DNA from 2 places in the Pseudomonas sp. NY15181 genome. Region 2 is predicted to be linked to the other one. Evidence: riboswitches for the same ligand, from Rfam matches in the RefSeq annotation. Region 2 holds a riboswitch; the other holds the start of a gene.
What was found. Region 2 has a riboswitch for cobalamin ahead of cobW (cobalamin biosynthesis protein CobW). Riboswitches for the same ligand answer to the same signal wherever they lie in the genome.
Positions count from the first base shown of each region.

Region 1: it holds a riboswitch for cobalamin, as region 2 does, so the genes downstream of both, ACNFBT_RS14530 (TonB-dependent receptor domain-containing protein) here and cobW (cobalamin biosynthesis protein CobW) in region 2, are expected to answer to the same signal.

Region 1 covers NZ_JBLUPT010000005.1:172,232-180,196, forward strand. The annotation lists gene tesB (acyl-CoA thioesterase II) at 1-808, shown strand, start outside; gene ACNFBT_RS14525 (HAD family hydrolase) at 841-1,404, shown strand; gene ACNFBT_RS14530 (TonB-dependent receptor domain-containing protein) at 1,744-3,615, opposite strand; cobalamin riboswitch at 3,703-3,900, opposite strand; gene dxs (1-deoxy-D-xylulose-5-phosphate synthase) at 3,929-5,833, opposite strand; gene ACNFBT_RS14540 (Ig-like domain-containing protein) at 6,149-7,570, opposite strand.
Region 2 covers NZ_JBLUPT010000005.1:54,470-62,434, reverse strand. The annotation lists gene cobM (precorrin-4 C(11)-methyltransferase) at 1-554, opposite strand, end outside; gene ACNFBT_RS13960 (cobalamin biosynthesis protein) at 551-967, opposite strand; gene ACNFBT_RS13955 (CbtA family protein) at 1,034-1,738, opposite strand; gene ACNFBT_RS13950 (CbtB domain-containing protein) at 1,957-2,145, opposite strand; cobalamin riboswitch at 2,250-2,473, opposite strand; cobalamin riboswitch at 2,545-2,740, shown strand; gene cobW (cobalamin biosynthesis protein CobW) at 2,850-3,902, shown strand; gene cobN (cobaltochelatase subunit CobN) at 4,000-7,731, shown strand; gene ACNFBT_RS13935 (3-deoxy-7-phosphoheptulonate synthase) at 7,934-7,965, opposite strand, start outside.

The DNA of each region.
Region 1 (7,965 bases), 120 kb from region 2:
GTTCCGTGGCACGAGCCAGGACCTCGGGTTCCGCCAGCTCTACGGCGGGCAGGTGCTTGGCCAGGCGTTGTCGGCGGCCAGCCAGACGGTGGACCCGGCGCGCCATGTGCATTCGATGCATGGTTACTTCCTGCGCCCGGGGGATGCGAGCAAGCCGGTCGTTTATCAGGTCGACCGCGTGCGTGACGGCGGCACCTTCAGCACCCGCCGCGTCACGGCGATCCAGAAGGGCCAGCCGATCTTCGCCCTGAGCACCTCATTCCAGACCGACGAGGAAGGCTTCGAGCACCAGATCACCATGCCCGACGTGGTCGGCCCGGAGAACCTGCCCACGGACCTGGAGCTCAAGCAGCGCAGCGCCCAGCAGTTCCCCGAGCGCATCCGCGACAAGCTGCTGTACCCCAAGCCCATCGAGATCCGCCCGGTCACCCAGAACGACCCCTACGACCCCCAGGTCGGCGAGCCGATCAAGTACCTCTGGTTGCGCGCCGACGGCAAGCTGCCGGACGTGCCGGCCCTGCACAAGTACATCCTCGCCTACGCCTCGGACTTCGGTTTCCTCACCACCTCGCTGCTGCCCCACGGTCGCTCGGTGTGGCAGAAGGACATGCAGGTCGCCACCATCGACCATTCCGTGTGGTTCCATCGCGACCTGCGCGCGGATGAGTGGCTGCTCTACGCCATCGACAGCCCGTGGGCCGGCAATGGACGTGGCTTCGTGCGTGGCAGCGTGTTCAACCGTGACGGCCAGCTGGTCGCTTCGGCGACCCAGGAAGGCCTGATCCGCCGCCGCGAGGACTGGTCGTGAGGCTCGATGAAATCCGCCACTGGGTGTTCGACATGGACGGCACCCTGACCCTGGCGGTGCACGATTTTCCGGCGATCAAGCGGGCCCTGGGCATTCCCCTGGAGCACGACATCCTCTCCCATCTCGCGGCATTGCCGGAGGACGAGGCGGCGGCCAAGCACGCCTGGCTGCTGGAGCACGAACGCGAGCTGGCGGTGGCGTCCACCGCCGCGCCCGGCGCGGTGGCGCTGGTGCGTGCGCTGCACGGCGCGGGCTATCGCCTCGGCATCCTGACCCGCAATGCCCATGAGCTGGCGCTGATCACCCTGGCAGCCATCGGCATCGGCGATTGCTTCCTCACTGAGGACGTTCTCGGCCGTGGCGAGGCCGATCCCAAGCCCAGCCCGGACGGCCTGCTGCGCCTGGCGTCACGCTGGGACGTGACGCCAGGTCGGATGTTGATGGTCGGCGACTACCGCTTTGACCTCGACTGCGCGCGCGCGGCTGGTGCGCACAGTGCGCTGGTGAACCTGCCGGAGAATCCCTGGCCCGAGCTGACCGACTGGCATGCGCGGGATTGCGCGGAGTTGGGGCGGATGGCGGGGGTTCTGGTTTAGGCCCGCTGCCGGGCGGGTTCGCGAGCAAGCTCGCTCCTACAGAAACCGGAGCGAACTGATCGATCGGGTCACGCCGAGCTGCTCTTCGTAGGAGCGAGCTTGCTCGCGAACCGATCCCCGCACCGTTGTTTTCTGTAGGAGCGGACCTTGTCCGCGAATTGCGGGCATGGCCCGCTCCTACGGTTGTCATCGGTGTGCTGTTTTTTACCCTCACCCCAGCCCTGGCTGCGCGCCCCGCTCCAGTGGGAGAGGGAGGCGTTTGGTGTCGCCGGAAGGCACAGCGTTCGCCGGATGCCCTGTCAGTCCCCTCTCCCTCCGGGAGAGGGTTAGGGGGCTCTCTTACAGCTCCGGCGTCCAGGTCACCGCCAGCAGCGCGGTGCGGCCCGGTTCGCGGTACGGGTGGGCCTCGCCCAGGTAGTCCGTCGGGCTGGTCGGACGCAGGTAGTCGCCCAGTGCGTAATCGCGGTCCAGCGCGTTATCCAGCTTCAGGTCGAAGCGAATCTCATCGCTGGCCAGCCAGCTGGTGCGCAGGTCGAGCACGCCGTAGCCGGACAGTTCGCGGGTGTTGGCCGCGTCGTCATAGCGCTGGCTGACCGCGCGCCAGGAGCCGCCGACGCCATAGGCGCCGAACTGCCGGTCGAGGTCCAGGCTCAGGGTGCGGCGGGCGCGGGTGGGCAGGGTGTGGCCGGTGTCGCGGTCGCGCGGATCGATCAGGCTCAGGCCCAGGTTCGCCTGCCAGCCCAGTACCTCGCGGGCGACGCTGGCCTCGAAACCATTGATACGCGCCTTGGCGATGTTCTCCGGCTGGTTGCTGGTGCTGTCCCAGGCGATCAGGTCGTCGACTTCGGTGCGGTACAGCGAGGTCTCCAGGTGGGTCCCGGAGAAGTCGCCGCGCCATTGCAGCTCGTAGGTCTTCGACGTTTCGGGCTTGAGGTTTGGGTTGCCGGCGCCGGGGTAGTAGAGATCGCTGAAGGTCGGTGCACGGAAGCCTTCGCCGTAGCTGGCGATCCAGGTCTGGTTGTCGCCCACCGGCAGGCTGAGGGCGGCGTTCCAGCTGTTCTGGGTGCCGTAGACCTGGTTGTCGTCGTGGCGCAGGCCCAGTTCGGTGCCAAAGGATTCGCCCTTGAAGCTGTGCTGGGCGAAGAAGGCGTGGTTCTCGCGCCGGTCCTCGGCAAACTCGGTGCTGCCTTCGACCCGGTCCTCGTACCAGTCGGCACCCAGGGCGAGCTGGTTGGCGGCGTCCAGTTGCAGGCGGTTGATCCAACCGGCCGAATGGCGGGTGGTTTCCAGCGTGCCGTTGTTCCAGCTGTCGGCGGCGCCCACGGCCTTGTTGCGGTCGAAGCTGCGGCCCAGTTCCAGGCGGCTGTTCCAGATGTCGCTGAGCTGGCCCTCGAGGTAGCCGCTGTAGCTGCTGACGCGGAACTCGTCGCGGGGCGAGCCCGGCTCGAAGTTGTAGGCGTCGTCGTATTCGTTCTTGCCGCGCTGGTCGTTGAGGTTCAGGCCGGCCTTCCAGTCCTCGCTGAAGCGGTGGTCGAGGTTCAGGTGCACGGCCTTGTTGCGCTGGGCGTCGTCGTCGCTGTCGGCGCCGACGTTGTCGCTGGTGCGGTCCCAGCCATCGCTCTCGTCGAGGCTGCCGCCGAGGTTGAAGGTGGTGCGCTCGTCGCCGCCGGACAGATTCACGCTGCGCTCGAAGGTGCCGTGGCTGCCGGCCGCCAGGCGGACTTCCGGGTGCAGTCCGGCTTCGCCGCGACGGGTGAAGATCTGGATCACCCCGCCGATGGCGTCGGCGCCGTACAGCGAAGAGCGCGGACCGCGGCTCACTTCCACGCGTTCGATATTGTCGATGCTCAGGTAGTCCAGGCGGGCGATGCCGCTGCTGGCCGAGGCGACGCGCTGGCCATCGACCAGGACCAGCGTCTGCGCGGTGCTGGTGCCGCGTACGGAATAGGAGACCACGCCGCCGGAGCTGCCCATCTGCACGCCGGGTACGCGGGCGAGCAGCTCGGGTACGCTGCGCACCTGCAGGCGTTCGATCTGCTGGCGGGTGAACACGCTGTTGGCGGAGGTGGCCTGGGCGCGCGGCTGGACATGGCGGCCGGAGGTGATCACCAGCGCGGGCAGGGCGTAGACATCGTCGGTCGGAACGGCGGTGTCGGCGAAGGCCAGGCCGGGCAGCAGGCCGGTGGCCAGGGCGAGTCGGGTCAGTTTCATGGAACGTCCTCAAAAGCGGTCGGATGACTTTCGAGGAGGGCGTGGCAAGGGCGGCAGGCCGCACTTGACGGTGCGGCCCTCCGCAACACCTGTCGGGGCGTTCGAGGGCGGTCTCCGGGCTGCCGACGTCACATCGCCGCCTTCCCGCATTCCTGCAGTGGCGCTGGCGATGCTGCGCTCTGCAAACGAGCGCGTCGGTTACCGTTGCGGGGGCAGCGCAGGCCTTTCACCTGCTTCCCGTTACCTCGAACGAAAACGGGCGCACCTTAGAGGGTGCGCCCGTCACTGGCAATACTCCGGGAGAGGGATGCGCTCAGCGGTTGCCGAGCGCCGCCAGGCGTGCGCCCACAGAGCATTCGATGCCGACGGCGTCGAGACCGCATTCGGCGAGCATCTGTGCGGGCTTGGCGTGCTCCACATAGTAGTCCGGCAGGCCCAGGTGCAGGATCGGCTGCAGGATGTTCTCGCGGGCGAGGAATTCGCTGACAGCGGCGCCGGCTCCACCCATCACCGAGTTTTCCTCGATGGTCACCAGCAGGTCGTGGCTGGCCGCCAGTTGGCGCACCAGTGCCTCGTCCAGCGGCTTGACGAAGCGCATGTCGGCGACGGTGGCGTCGAACGGCTCGGCAGCTTTCAGCGCCTCGGCCAGTTGCACGCCGAACACCAGGAAGGCGACCTTGCCGGCCTTGCCTTCGCGGCGCACCACGCCCTTGCCGATCTCTACCGGTTCCAGCGCCTGCTCGATGGGCGCGTTGGGGCCGGTGCCACGCGGGTAGCGCACCGCCGCCGGGCCTTCGAAGTGATGGCCGGTGGTGAGCAGCTTGCGCAGTTCGTTCTCGTCGCTGGGGGTCATCACCAGCATGCCGGGGATGCAGCGCAGGTAGGAGAGGTCGAAGCTGCCGGCGTGGGTCGGGCCGTCTTCACCGACGAGACCGGCGCGGTCGATGGCGAACAGCACGTCGAGGTTCTGCACCGCGACATCGTGGATCAGCTGGTCGTAGCCGCGCTGCAGGAAGGTGGAGTAGATCGCCACCACGGGTTTGGCGCCATCGCAGGCCATGCCGGCCGCCAGGGTCACGGCATGCTGCTCGGCGATGGCGACGTCGAAGTAGCGGTCCGGGAACTTGTCGGCGAAGGCCACCAGGTCCGAGCCTTCCTTCATCGCCGGGGTGATGCCGACCAGGCGCGGGTCCTGTTCGGCCATGTCGCACAGCCACTGGCCGAACACGCTGGAGTACTTGGGCCCGGACGGCTTCTTCGGTTCCGCCGGGGCCTTGATCGGCTCCAGCTTGGTGATGGCGTGGTAGCCGATCGGGTCGATCTCGGCCGGGCCGAAGCCCTTGCCCTTCTTGGTCACCACGTGGAGGAACTGCGGGCCTTCCAGGTCGCGCATGTTGCGCAGGGTGGCGATCAGGGTCGGCAGGTCGTGGCCGTCGATAGGGCCGACGTAGTTCCAGCCCAGCTCCTCGAACAGCGTGCCGGGGACCAGCATGCCCTTGGCATGTTCCTCGACCTTGCGCGCGATCTCCCAGGCGCCGGGCAGGCGCGAGAGGATCTTCTTGCTGCCCTCGCGCATGCTCGAATAGGTGCGGCTGGAGATGATCTTGGCCAGGTAGTTGGACAGGCCGCCGACGTTCTTGGAGATCGACATGTCATTGTCGTTGAGGATCACCAGCATGTCGGCCTTCACGTCCGACGCGTGGTTGAGCGCCTCGAAGGCCATGCCGGCGGTCATTGCGCCGTCGCCGATCACCGCCACCGACTTGCGCTTCGAACCCTGCATGCGCGCGGCGATGGCCATGCCCAGGGCCGCGCTGATGGAGGTGCTGGAGTGGCCGACGCCGAAGGTGTCGTACTCGCTCTCCGAGCGGCGCGGGAAGGCGGCCAGGCCGTCCTTCTGGCGCAGGGTGCCCATGCGCTCGCGGCGGCCGGTGAGGATCTTGTGCGGGTAGGCCTGGTGGCCGACGTCCCATACCAGGCGGTCGTCCGGGGTGTCGAAGACGTAGTGCAGGGCGACCGTCAGCTCGATCACGCCGAGCCCGGCGCCGAAGTGGCCGCCGGTCTGGCCGACGCTGTACAGGAGGTACTGGCGCAGTTCGTCAGCGAGGGTCAGCAGCTCCGCCTCGCCCAGCCGGCGCAGTTCGACCGGCGTGCTGGCGCGGTCGAGCAGGGGCGTGGCGGGGCGCTCGCGGGGAATCTCGTGGAACGTCGTGGGCATCAGGCTGATCGTTATGAGAAGGCAAAGATGCGGAAGTTTACCTGATGCTTGGGATTGGCCCAAGCAACGTGGGGATGATCCTTCGGACGAACGGCAGGTAGGGGGGCGCGTTGTCGCTGAATAGCTTGAGCGGTGGGTTGTGGCCCGTCATCGGCAAGGTGGCGAAGGCTGGCCAGCACCGTATCGTTGACGGTGAGGGAATGCCGCACGACGGAAAAAAACCGGGGCCTGGTGGGCAATTCCTCCAGGCCCCGGGGCCGGGTGCGAAGCAATCAGGCTGGCGGCGACCCGGTTGGCCGCCGCAGCCGCTGTTGTTCAGAGCACGTGGAGGTTGATGTTGTTCAGCTCTTCCAGCATGGCCGGACGCATGTCGAACTGGGCGTTCGACGTGGCGTAATGAGCCTCGTGGTTGCTCTGCCGAGTATCAATCTCCAGATGTCCAGCGCCCATTTCCAGCATGTCGCCCAGTTGCGGCAGCGAGGTGTTGCTACTGGACAGCAGATGTGCCGAGGACTTGTCGATGACCAGGTGGAAGGCGTTGCCCTCGGTGGCGCCGTGGCCGACGTGGAAGTCGTAGGTGCCTTCCTTGATGGCGAACGGGGTGGTGAACTGCCAGGTACCGTCCTGCTGAACGAGGGCGCTTCCCAGGTTCAGGATGACGTTCGACGTGGCATGACCGCTGGCATCCGTGGTAACGGCGCTGACGTTGAGCAGGTCACCCGGGGTGCCGGTGCCGTGGAAAGTCGGACGGGTGTCGTCGGTGGTGGCGCCATTGGCCAGTTCACCGGTCACCGGGCCGACGTGGTCGATGGCACCGAGGATGGTGGCGGTGCTCGGTAGCGGGTGCGGTTCTGGCTGCGGTTCAGGTTGGGGCTCAGGCTGGGGTTGTGGCTGAGGCTCTGGCTGAGGTTGCGGTTCGGGCTGCGGCTCTACCGGTAGCGAGCCGGCGGAGGATTTGTCGATGTCCAGGCGGAAAGCGGTACCCGTGCTGCCCTGGCCGGCATAGAAGTCGTAGGTGCCTTCGCCGATGGCGTGAACGGGTGTGAACTGCCAGGTGCCATCCTGCTGGACCAGTGCGGTGCCCACAATGATGACGATGTTCGAGGCGGCCTTGCCATCTGCTCCGATGGCGACGGCGCTGATGTTGATCAGCTCGCCCGGGTTACCGGTGCCGTGGAAGGTCGGGCGCGTGTCGTCGGTGGTGGCGCCGTTGGCCAGTTCACCGGTTACCGGGCCGAGGTGGTCGGTAGCGCCGATGAGGACGGTTTCCCGATGAACCGGCTCGACTGCCGGCGCGTCAGTGATGTTCAGCCGGAAGTTGGCCGACTGGCCCTGGCTGGAGCTGACCTGGAAGTCATAGAGGGCGCTCTGGGATACCTGTGGCACGCTGAACTGCCAGGTGCCATCTGCCTGGACCACGGTCTCGCCCAGGGAGTAACCGGTGAGCATGCGACCGGTGTTGTCCACGGCGGTGGCCCACAGATGCAGCGTCTCACCAGGGTTGCCGGTGCCGTAGAGCGTGGGGGTGGCGATGTTGGTCGTCTGGCCGTTGCCCAGGTTCCCCGAGGAGCTGTCGAGGGCCCCGAGGATTACGGTGGGCTCGAACTGAGTTACCGGCGGCAGCTGCGGGGCGGCGGGCTGCCAGGAGGTGTAGGCGGACGCGGGATAGGCGTCGCTGCCGTAAAGTGGGCTCGCGGAGAATGCTCTTTGGTAAAGAGAGCTGGAGTTATTGCTCATGGGGCTATTCCATCAAATGGGGTCAGTTGCTGACCGGAACGATCCGCGAAAGCGCTGTTGCTCTAGCTGGTTTCGCGCATCGGATGGTAGGGCGGCTGCGGGAGCCGCAAAGGCGGCGGCCGACGGCTGACGGAGCTTTGCTGGAATTTGTGATCCGATTGAGATTGCGTTTCTGGGGGGTGGAAGATTTTTTGAAAACTCAATGGGTAAGATTCTGAAACTCCCTTGAGTCATTGGGGCGACGTCGGGTTGCCGGGCCCCGTCTGCGGCAGCTCAGCCCTCGTCGCTGTTGTGCTGAATTCGTCTTCCGCGAGTGGGAATATGGTCAAGCGCTGCCCGGGCCGAACGGTCACTGTGAGCGATGCTGGTGGGGGTGCGCGTTCCGGCGGCCTCCG
Region 2 (7,965 bases):
ATGGGGCAGTCCGCGCCGTAGTGCGGCAGCAGTTCGGCGACGATGTTCGACAACTGCCCGACGCCGAGATGAATCGCCAGGGTCGCGCGGTGCTGCGCCAGCTCGGCGAGGGATTCGCCTTCGGGCATGCGCGTCTTGCTTGCATAGCGGGTCAGGATAAGCGTCTGGGAAATGTCCGGCAGGGTCAGCTCGCAGCCGAGGATCGCCGCGCAGGCTGAAGTAGCGGTGACGCCGGGGACGATCTCATAGGCAATGCCGCGCTCGCGCAGGTGGCGAATCTGCTCACCGATGGCGCCATACAGCGACGGGTCGCCGGAGTGCACCCGCGCCACGTCCTTGTCCTCGGCATGGGCTTGCGCCAGCAATGCGATGATCTCGTCCAGGTGCAGCTCGGCGGTATTCACCACGCGCTCGGCACTGTGCCCCTCCAGTACGGCCGGCGGCACCAAGGAGCCTGCGTAAAGGATCACCGGGCAGCTGCGGATCAGCCGCTGGCCCTTGACCGTGATGAGCTCGGGATCACCGGGGCCGGCACCGATGAAATAGACCGTCATGGCAACTCCTGGGATTCAACGGGGACAAAGGCCAGCGCGCAGGTGGCCTGATCGCTGCGGCGCTTGCCCACCAGCAGCCGTGCCGACGCACCGCCCTGGGCTTCGGCCTGCAGCAGCGCGGCCGCTTCGGCGACGCTAGCGCTGCCGGTGGTTGCACGCACGGCCTCCGATGGATGATCGAGTCGTTTTTCGCAGGCTGCCAGCTCCTGCGGTGTGAACAGCGCCAGCGGCAGGTCGAGCGCGGCAGCCAGGGCGGCCAGCCCTTCCTCGTCAGCCTTCAGCGTGGCGCTGGCCAGCGCGGTGAGGTTCGACTCGTCGAGCCCGGCCTCGGCCAGCGTATCCCGCAGCAAGGCACGCAGTTCATCGAGTGGGCAGCCCCGGCGGCAACCGAGGCCGGCAACCAGCGTCATCATCACTCTCCTCTAAATAAAAACCCCGCAGGCGGCTGGGCCGGCTGCGGGGTCGAGCATAGCGGTGAATCAGGCTGAAGGGGCGAAACGGCGGAACAACCAGGCAGCGACGAGGCCGAGCGCCGCCCAGAACACCGCATTGGTGACCAGCGAGGCGACGATGAACTCGTGGGCGAGGCTTTCCGGCGCGAGGCTGGAATGGACTTCCGGCTGCGGCGCGCCGATCACGTGCGGCACCACCAGCAGCGCGACACCCACGCCACGCAGCAACCCGTTGCGGCTGAACACCAGCAGCGCGAGGCCGGCGGCGGTGGACGCCGCGGTGCCGATCCACCAGGTCTGGCGCAGGTTCAGGTCGGCGGCGGCGGTGCCGGGGACTTCCGGCGGCAGGCCGAGGGACGGCGCCAGGGTGAACACGGCGAAACCGGCCAGGCCCCAGAGCAGGCCTTCGGAGGTCTTGCCCGGCTCGCGCAGGGTGAACAGGCCAGCCAGCATCAGGGCGAAGCCCACCGCGACCACCAGGTTGCCGCCGGTGGTGGACAGGATGCGCTGCCAGCCGTCTTCCGGCTCCCAGGCTTCCGCGTCATGGTGGTGGCCGGCGGCGGCACCGTCGGCGTGCTCATGGCTGTGTTCTGCCATCGCTACCGGTTCGGATTTTTCATAGGTCTCCGCCTTCAGAATCAGCGGGGATACCCACAGCAACTGGACCAGGGTCAGCACCAGCGCCGCGATCAGACCGGCGAAACCGGCGGTCTGGGCAATTCGTTTGATCATTTTTCCTTTCCTGTTTTCCGGACTCCCGAATCGAGCGAGCTAGAGCCAGGCAAGGCCGAAACGACCTCCGGGAGTAACAGCCGTAGGCTGGCCCGAAGGGCGAGCGGCAGCGAGTCAGGAGCGCCGTGGACGCGGAGTTGACTCCGGTCAATGAGCAGTCCACGGCGATTCTCCAACGCAGCATGGCCGACGCGCAGCCGATTGGACTCAGAACCGCATCAGTGGCAGGGGAAACCGGCGCTATGGCGGGTATCGTGGGCGGCGTTGTGCACCGCTTCCAGATGCGAGAAACCGGCGAAATACACCAGCAGCGCACCGAGCAGGCTGGCGCCGACGGCCAGGGCGATGCGCTTGGAAAGGGGGATGGAAGTGCTCGACGCTTGTTGCGTGAGGATGCTGCTGGACATGAACGTTCCCTCTGATCAATCAAAGTAAGAGAACGCAGAGGTTGAACGCATTCGAACGCGCCACAAGGTCGCGCCACGGCCTGCGCCCGCCCACCGCGGGTTTGCCAAAACGAAGGGTTCCAGGCCGGTCTCCGGGCTTGCGACGCCAGCGGAGAAACTCCGGCTGGGCGGGTCAGCCTTCCCATGCATTTCCTGCACAGTGGCTACTGACGACCCTCGATGCGCTTACCGTTGCGGGGGCAGCGCCGGACTGGTCCTTGCGGACGCACCGGCTTCCCGTTTCACCTCGCGCGCGTCGGCGCGAGACACCTGAAACCGCGCTAGCTGACCACGAAGCCCCGCGAGCGTCAACCGCGCGACAGCCGATCCCCGGCGATTGACCGCCCCGCCATCGCTGCGTAGCCTTCCTCCCTTCGAGGTTCTCCGGCGCTGGCCGGAGCTAAGAGGGAACGTGGAAATCTTCGGATGCGCCACGGCTGCCCCCGCAACTGTGAACAGCCTGTTCTTTCACGCGCCACTGCCGACTGCGGCGGGAAGGCGAAAGGACATGACAGGGCTGTGAGCCAGGAGACCTGCCTCGACCAGCATCACGACAACCGGGCGGGGTGATCCGGTGGCGACCTTCGTTGCGCGGCGAACCCGCGCGCGCGCCCTTCATCCGCGCTCGCTCATTGCAAAGACCGACTTTCGCTTGCGAGGCGCGCATGAAAACCCTGGCCAAACTCCCCGTCACCATCGTCACCGGCTTCCTTGGCGCCGGTAAGACCACCCTGCTCCGCCACATGCTCGACAATGCCGAAGGCCGTCGCATCGCGGTAATCGTCAACGAGTTCGGCGAGCTGGGCATCGACGGTGAAATCCTCAAGCAGTGCTCCATCGGTTGCAGCGAAGAGGAAGCGGTCGGCCGCGTCTTCGAACTGGCCAACGGCTGCCTGTGCTGCACCGTGCAGGAAGAATTCTTCCCGGTGATGCGCGAGCTGGTGGCGCGCCGTGGCGACCTCGACCAGATCCTCATCGAGACCTCGGGCCTCGCCCTGCCCAAGCCGCTGGTGCAGGCCTTCCAGTGGCCGGAAATCCGCAACGCCTGCACCGTTGACGCGGTGATCACCGTGGTCGACAGTCCGGCCGTGGCCGCCGGCACCTTCGCCGCCCATCCCGAGCAGGTCGACGAGCAGCGCAAGCAGGACCCGAACCTGGACCACGAATCGCCGCTGCACGAACTCTTCGAAGACCAGCTGGCCAGCGCCGACCTGGTGGTACTGAACAAGGCCGACCTGCTGGACGCAGACGCCCTCGCCCGCGTACGCGCCGAAGTCGCCGAGGAGCTGCCGCCGGCGGTGAAGATCGTCGAAGCCAGCGCCGGCCAGCTGCCGCTCTCGGTGCTGCTGGGGCTGAACGCCGAGGCCGAGCTGCACATCGACAGCCGCCCCACTCACCACGACCACGAAGGCCATGAAGACCACGACCACGACGAGTTCGACTCCTTCCACGTCGACCTGCCGGAAGTGGAAGAGCGCGCCCTGCTCGACGCGCTGAACGCGCTGGTCGAGCGCCACGCCATCCTGCGCATCAAAGGCTTCGTCGCCATCCCCGGCAAGCCCATGCGCCTGCTGGTACAGGGTGTCGGCAAGCGCTTCGACAAGCACTTCGACCGCGCCTGGCGCAGCGATGAAACCCGTGGCACCCGCCTGGTCGTAATCGGCCAGGAGCTGGACCAGGCCGTCATCGCCAACGAGCTGCGTACCGCCCTCTCTTGATCTTGTAGGAGCGAGCTTGCTCGCGAACGGCCTCGCAGCGGGGTTTGGTTCGCGAGCAAGCTCGCTCCTACATGAAGCCCTACACCGAGCAAGCCTCATGCACCTGCTGCGCACCCAACCCGGCGGCTTCGTCCCCGACGACGGCATCGCCCACCTGGCCCAGACGCCCGCCGAGCTGGTGATCCTCTGCAGCGGCGACTCGCACCTGGCGCTGCTCGCCGAGGCCGCGCGCGAGCTGCCGGAGGACTACCCGAGCCTGCGCCTGGCCAACCCCATGCAGCTGCAGAACCACGCCTCGGTGGACCTCTACGTCGACGAGGTACTGCAGCACGCCAAGGTCATCCTGATCTCGGTGCACGGCGGCGTCGGCTACTGGCGCTACGGCATGGAGCAACTGGCGGCGCTGGCCGAGCGCGGCGCCACGCTGATCGCGGTGCCCGGCGACGACAAACCCGACCCCGAACTCACTGCCCTCTGCAGCGTCCCGCCGCAGGACGCCGAGCGCCTCTGGCAGTACCTGCGCCAGGGCGGCATGGACAACGCCCGGCAGTTCTTCACCTGCCTGGCCAACCGTCATCTGCAACGCGACTACGCCTGGAGCGAGCCACGGATACTGCCCCGCGTGGCGGTCTATCACCCGCAGCTCGGCAGTTGCGACCTCGCCCGCTGGCAGGCCGACTGGAATCCCGAGTGCCCGGTCGCCGCATTGCTGTTCTACCGCACGCACCTGCAGGCGGCGAACACGGGTTTCATCGATACCTTCTGCTCACGCCTGCAAGCCCAGGGCATCAACCCGTTGCCCGTCGCCGTGGCCAGCCTCAAGGAATCCGCCTGCCTCGACGCAGTGGAAAACCTGCTGGACGCCGCCGACGCCGAGCTGATCATCAACACCACCGGCTTCGCCCAATCGAACCCGGAGGCGCCGCAGGAGCGCCCGTTCAAGCGCGACGTGCCGGTGCTGCAAGCCATCTGCTCGCTGGACAACCTCGACCTCTGGCGCGCCAACCCGCAGGGTCTCGGGCCACGCGACCTGGCCATGCACATTGCGCTGCCGGAGCTGGATGGCCGCATCATCACCCGGCCGATCAGCTTCAAGGGCCTGGCGTGGCGCAGCGAGCGCAGCCAGAGCGACGTGGTCTGCTATCTGCCACACCTGCCGGGCATGGACTTCGTCGCCGAACTGGCGCGGCGCTGGATGCTGCTGGCGCGCAAGGCCAATGCCGACAAGCGGGTGGCGCTGATCCTGGCCAACTACCCGACCCGCGACGGGCGCATCGGCAACGGCGTCGGCCTGGATACACCGGCCGCCGCGCTGAACATTCTTCGCGCGCTGGAGACCCAGGGCTACCCAGTCGCCGGCCTGCCCGATTCCGGCACGGCGCTGATCCATCAACTGCTCGGCGGCGTCAGCAACGACCTCGACAGCCTCGACCTGCGCCCCTGCGCGCAGAGCCTCGCGCTGGACGACTACCTCGCCTGCTTCGCGCGTCTGCCCGAGGCCAACCAGCAAGCCGTGCGCGAGCGCTGGGGCGAGCCGCAGCAGGACCCGATGTTCCGTGGCGGACGGATGATGGTCGCCGGCCTGCGCTTCGGTCTCGGCTTCGTCGGCATCCAACCGGCGCGCGGCTACCAGCTCGACGCTGCGGCGATCTACCACGATCCGTCGCTGGTGCCGCCTCACGGCTACCTCGCCTTCTACTTCTGGCTGCGCGAGGTGTTCGGCGCCGACGCGGTGGTCCACGTCGGCAAGCACGGCAACCTCGAATGGCTGCCGGGCAAGGGCGTCGGGCTTTCCGAGGAATGCTGGCCGGACGCGATCCTCGGCCCGCTGCCGAACCTCTACCCCTTCATCGTCAACGATCCCGGCGAAGGTGCCCAGGCCAAGCGCCGCGCCCAGGCGGTGATCATCGACCACCTGATGCCACCGCTGACCCGCGCGGAAAACTACGGCCCGCTGCGCGACCTGGAACGCCTGGCCGACGAGTACTACGACGCCTCCCTGCTCGACCCGCGCCGGGCCAATGAACTGCGCGGCGACATCCTCGCGCTGGTCCGTGAAACCGCGCTGGACCGCGAGCTGGGCCTGCAACTGAGCGACGATCCGGAAAGCTGGCTGCCGCAGCTCGACGCCTACCTCTGCGACCTCAAGGAATCGCAGATTCGCGATGGCCTGCATGTGTTCGGCGAGTCGCCCGTGGGCGATCTGCGCCGCGACACGCTGCTGTCGCTGGTGCGCATTCCGCGTGGTGATGGGCGTGGTGAAAATGCCAGCCTGCTGCGCGCACTGAGCGAGGATTTGCAGCTGGGTCGCGACCCGCTGGACGAAGCCTTTGCCGAGTCGTGGCAGGGCCCGCGCCCGGATATGCTGCTCGCCGTGAGCGACGAACCCTGGCGCAGCAACGGCGACACCCGCGAGCGCCTGGAGCTGTTCGCCCTGCGCTTGATCGACGGCTCCGCCAGCGCTCCCGGAAGCGCCAGCGCGGCGGTGCTCGCGCAGTTGCATCAGCAGATCGCACCGACCCTGGACGCCTGCGGCGCCAGCGAAATCGGTCACCTGCTCGCCGGTCTCGAAGGCCGCTTCGTCCCGCCCGGCCCCAGCGGCGCGCCCAGTCGCGGGCGTGTGGATGTGCTGCCCACCGGACGCAACTTCTTCACCGTGGACGTGCGCAACCTGCCCACGCCCACCGCTTTCCGTCTCGGTTTCCAGTCCGCCAGCCGCCTGCTCGAACGCCACCTGCAGGACCACGGCGACCACCTGCGCCAGCTCGGCCTGTCGGTGTGGGGCACGGCGACCATGCGCACCGGCGGCGACGATATTGCCCAGGCGTTGGCGCTACTCGGCGTGCGCCCGGTGTGGCAGACCGGCAGCCAGCGCGTGGAAGACTTCGAGATCCTGCCGATCAGCCTGCTCGACCGTCCGCGGGTCGACGTGACGCTGCGGGTTTCGGGCTTCTTCCGCGACGCCTTCGCCAACCTGATCCGCCTGTTCGATGCCGCCGTGCAGGCCGTTGCCGCGCTGGACGAGCCGGACGATCTGAACCCGCTGGCCGCTCGCGTGCGCGCCGATCAGGCACGTCTGCAATCCGAGGGAATGGCGCTTGATGAAGCCCGCCGCCAGGCCGGCTGGCGCATCTTCGGCGCCCAGCCCGGCGCCTACGGTGCGGGCGTGCAGGGCGTGATCGAATCGCGCCAGTGGGACAGTCGCGCCGACCTCGCCGAGGCCTACCTGAACTGGGGCGGTTACGCCTATGGCGCCAGCGACGACGGCACCCCGGCGCGCGAACGCTTCGCCCAACGCCTGTCCGGCCTGCAGGCGGTACTGCACAACCAGGACAACCGCGAGCACGACATCCTCGATTCCAACGACTACTACCAGTTCCAGGGCGGCATGCTCGCCGCCGCCGAAGTGATTCAGGGCCAGCCGTTGGCCAGCTATCACGGCGACCACAGCCAGCCGGACAACCCACGCATCCGCACCCTCAAGGAAGAACTCGGCCGCGTGGTGCGCGCCCGCGCGGTGAACCCGAAATGGATCGCCGGCATGAAGCGCCACGGCTACAAGGGCGCCTTCGAACTGGCCGCGACGGTGGACTACCTGTTCGCCTTCGACGCCACCAGCGAACTGGTGGACGACCACCAATACCGCCTGCTGGCGGACGCCTACCTGCTGGACGACGACACCCGCGAGTTCATCCGCCAGCACAACCCCGAAGCCCTGCGCGACATCGCCGAACGTCTGGTGGAAGCGCAGCAGCGCGGCTTGTGGGAAGAGCCGGGGGAGTATCGGGAGATGCTGGAGAATCTGTTGGTGGACAGCGAGGAGCAGTGAGGAGGGGGCGCGCCATCGAAGAAACCTGCGCTTCCGAGCGAATGCATCCCCTCACCCCAGCCCTGGCTGCGCGCCCCGCTCCTGAGGGAGAGGGAGCAGATCGTGCCGGCTGACGCCATAGTTTCATCCTGCACCGATCAGTCCCCTCTCCCGCTTGCGGGAGAGGGTTAGGGTGAGGGGCTATTGATCTTCTAGGAGCGGCTCAACCCCGACGCAGGCGCTCCGCGGCGTTGA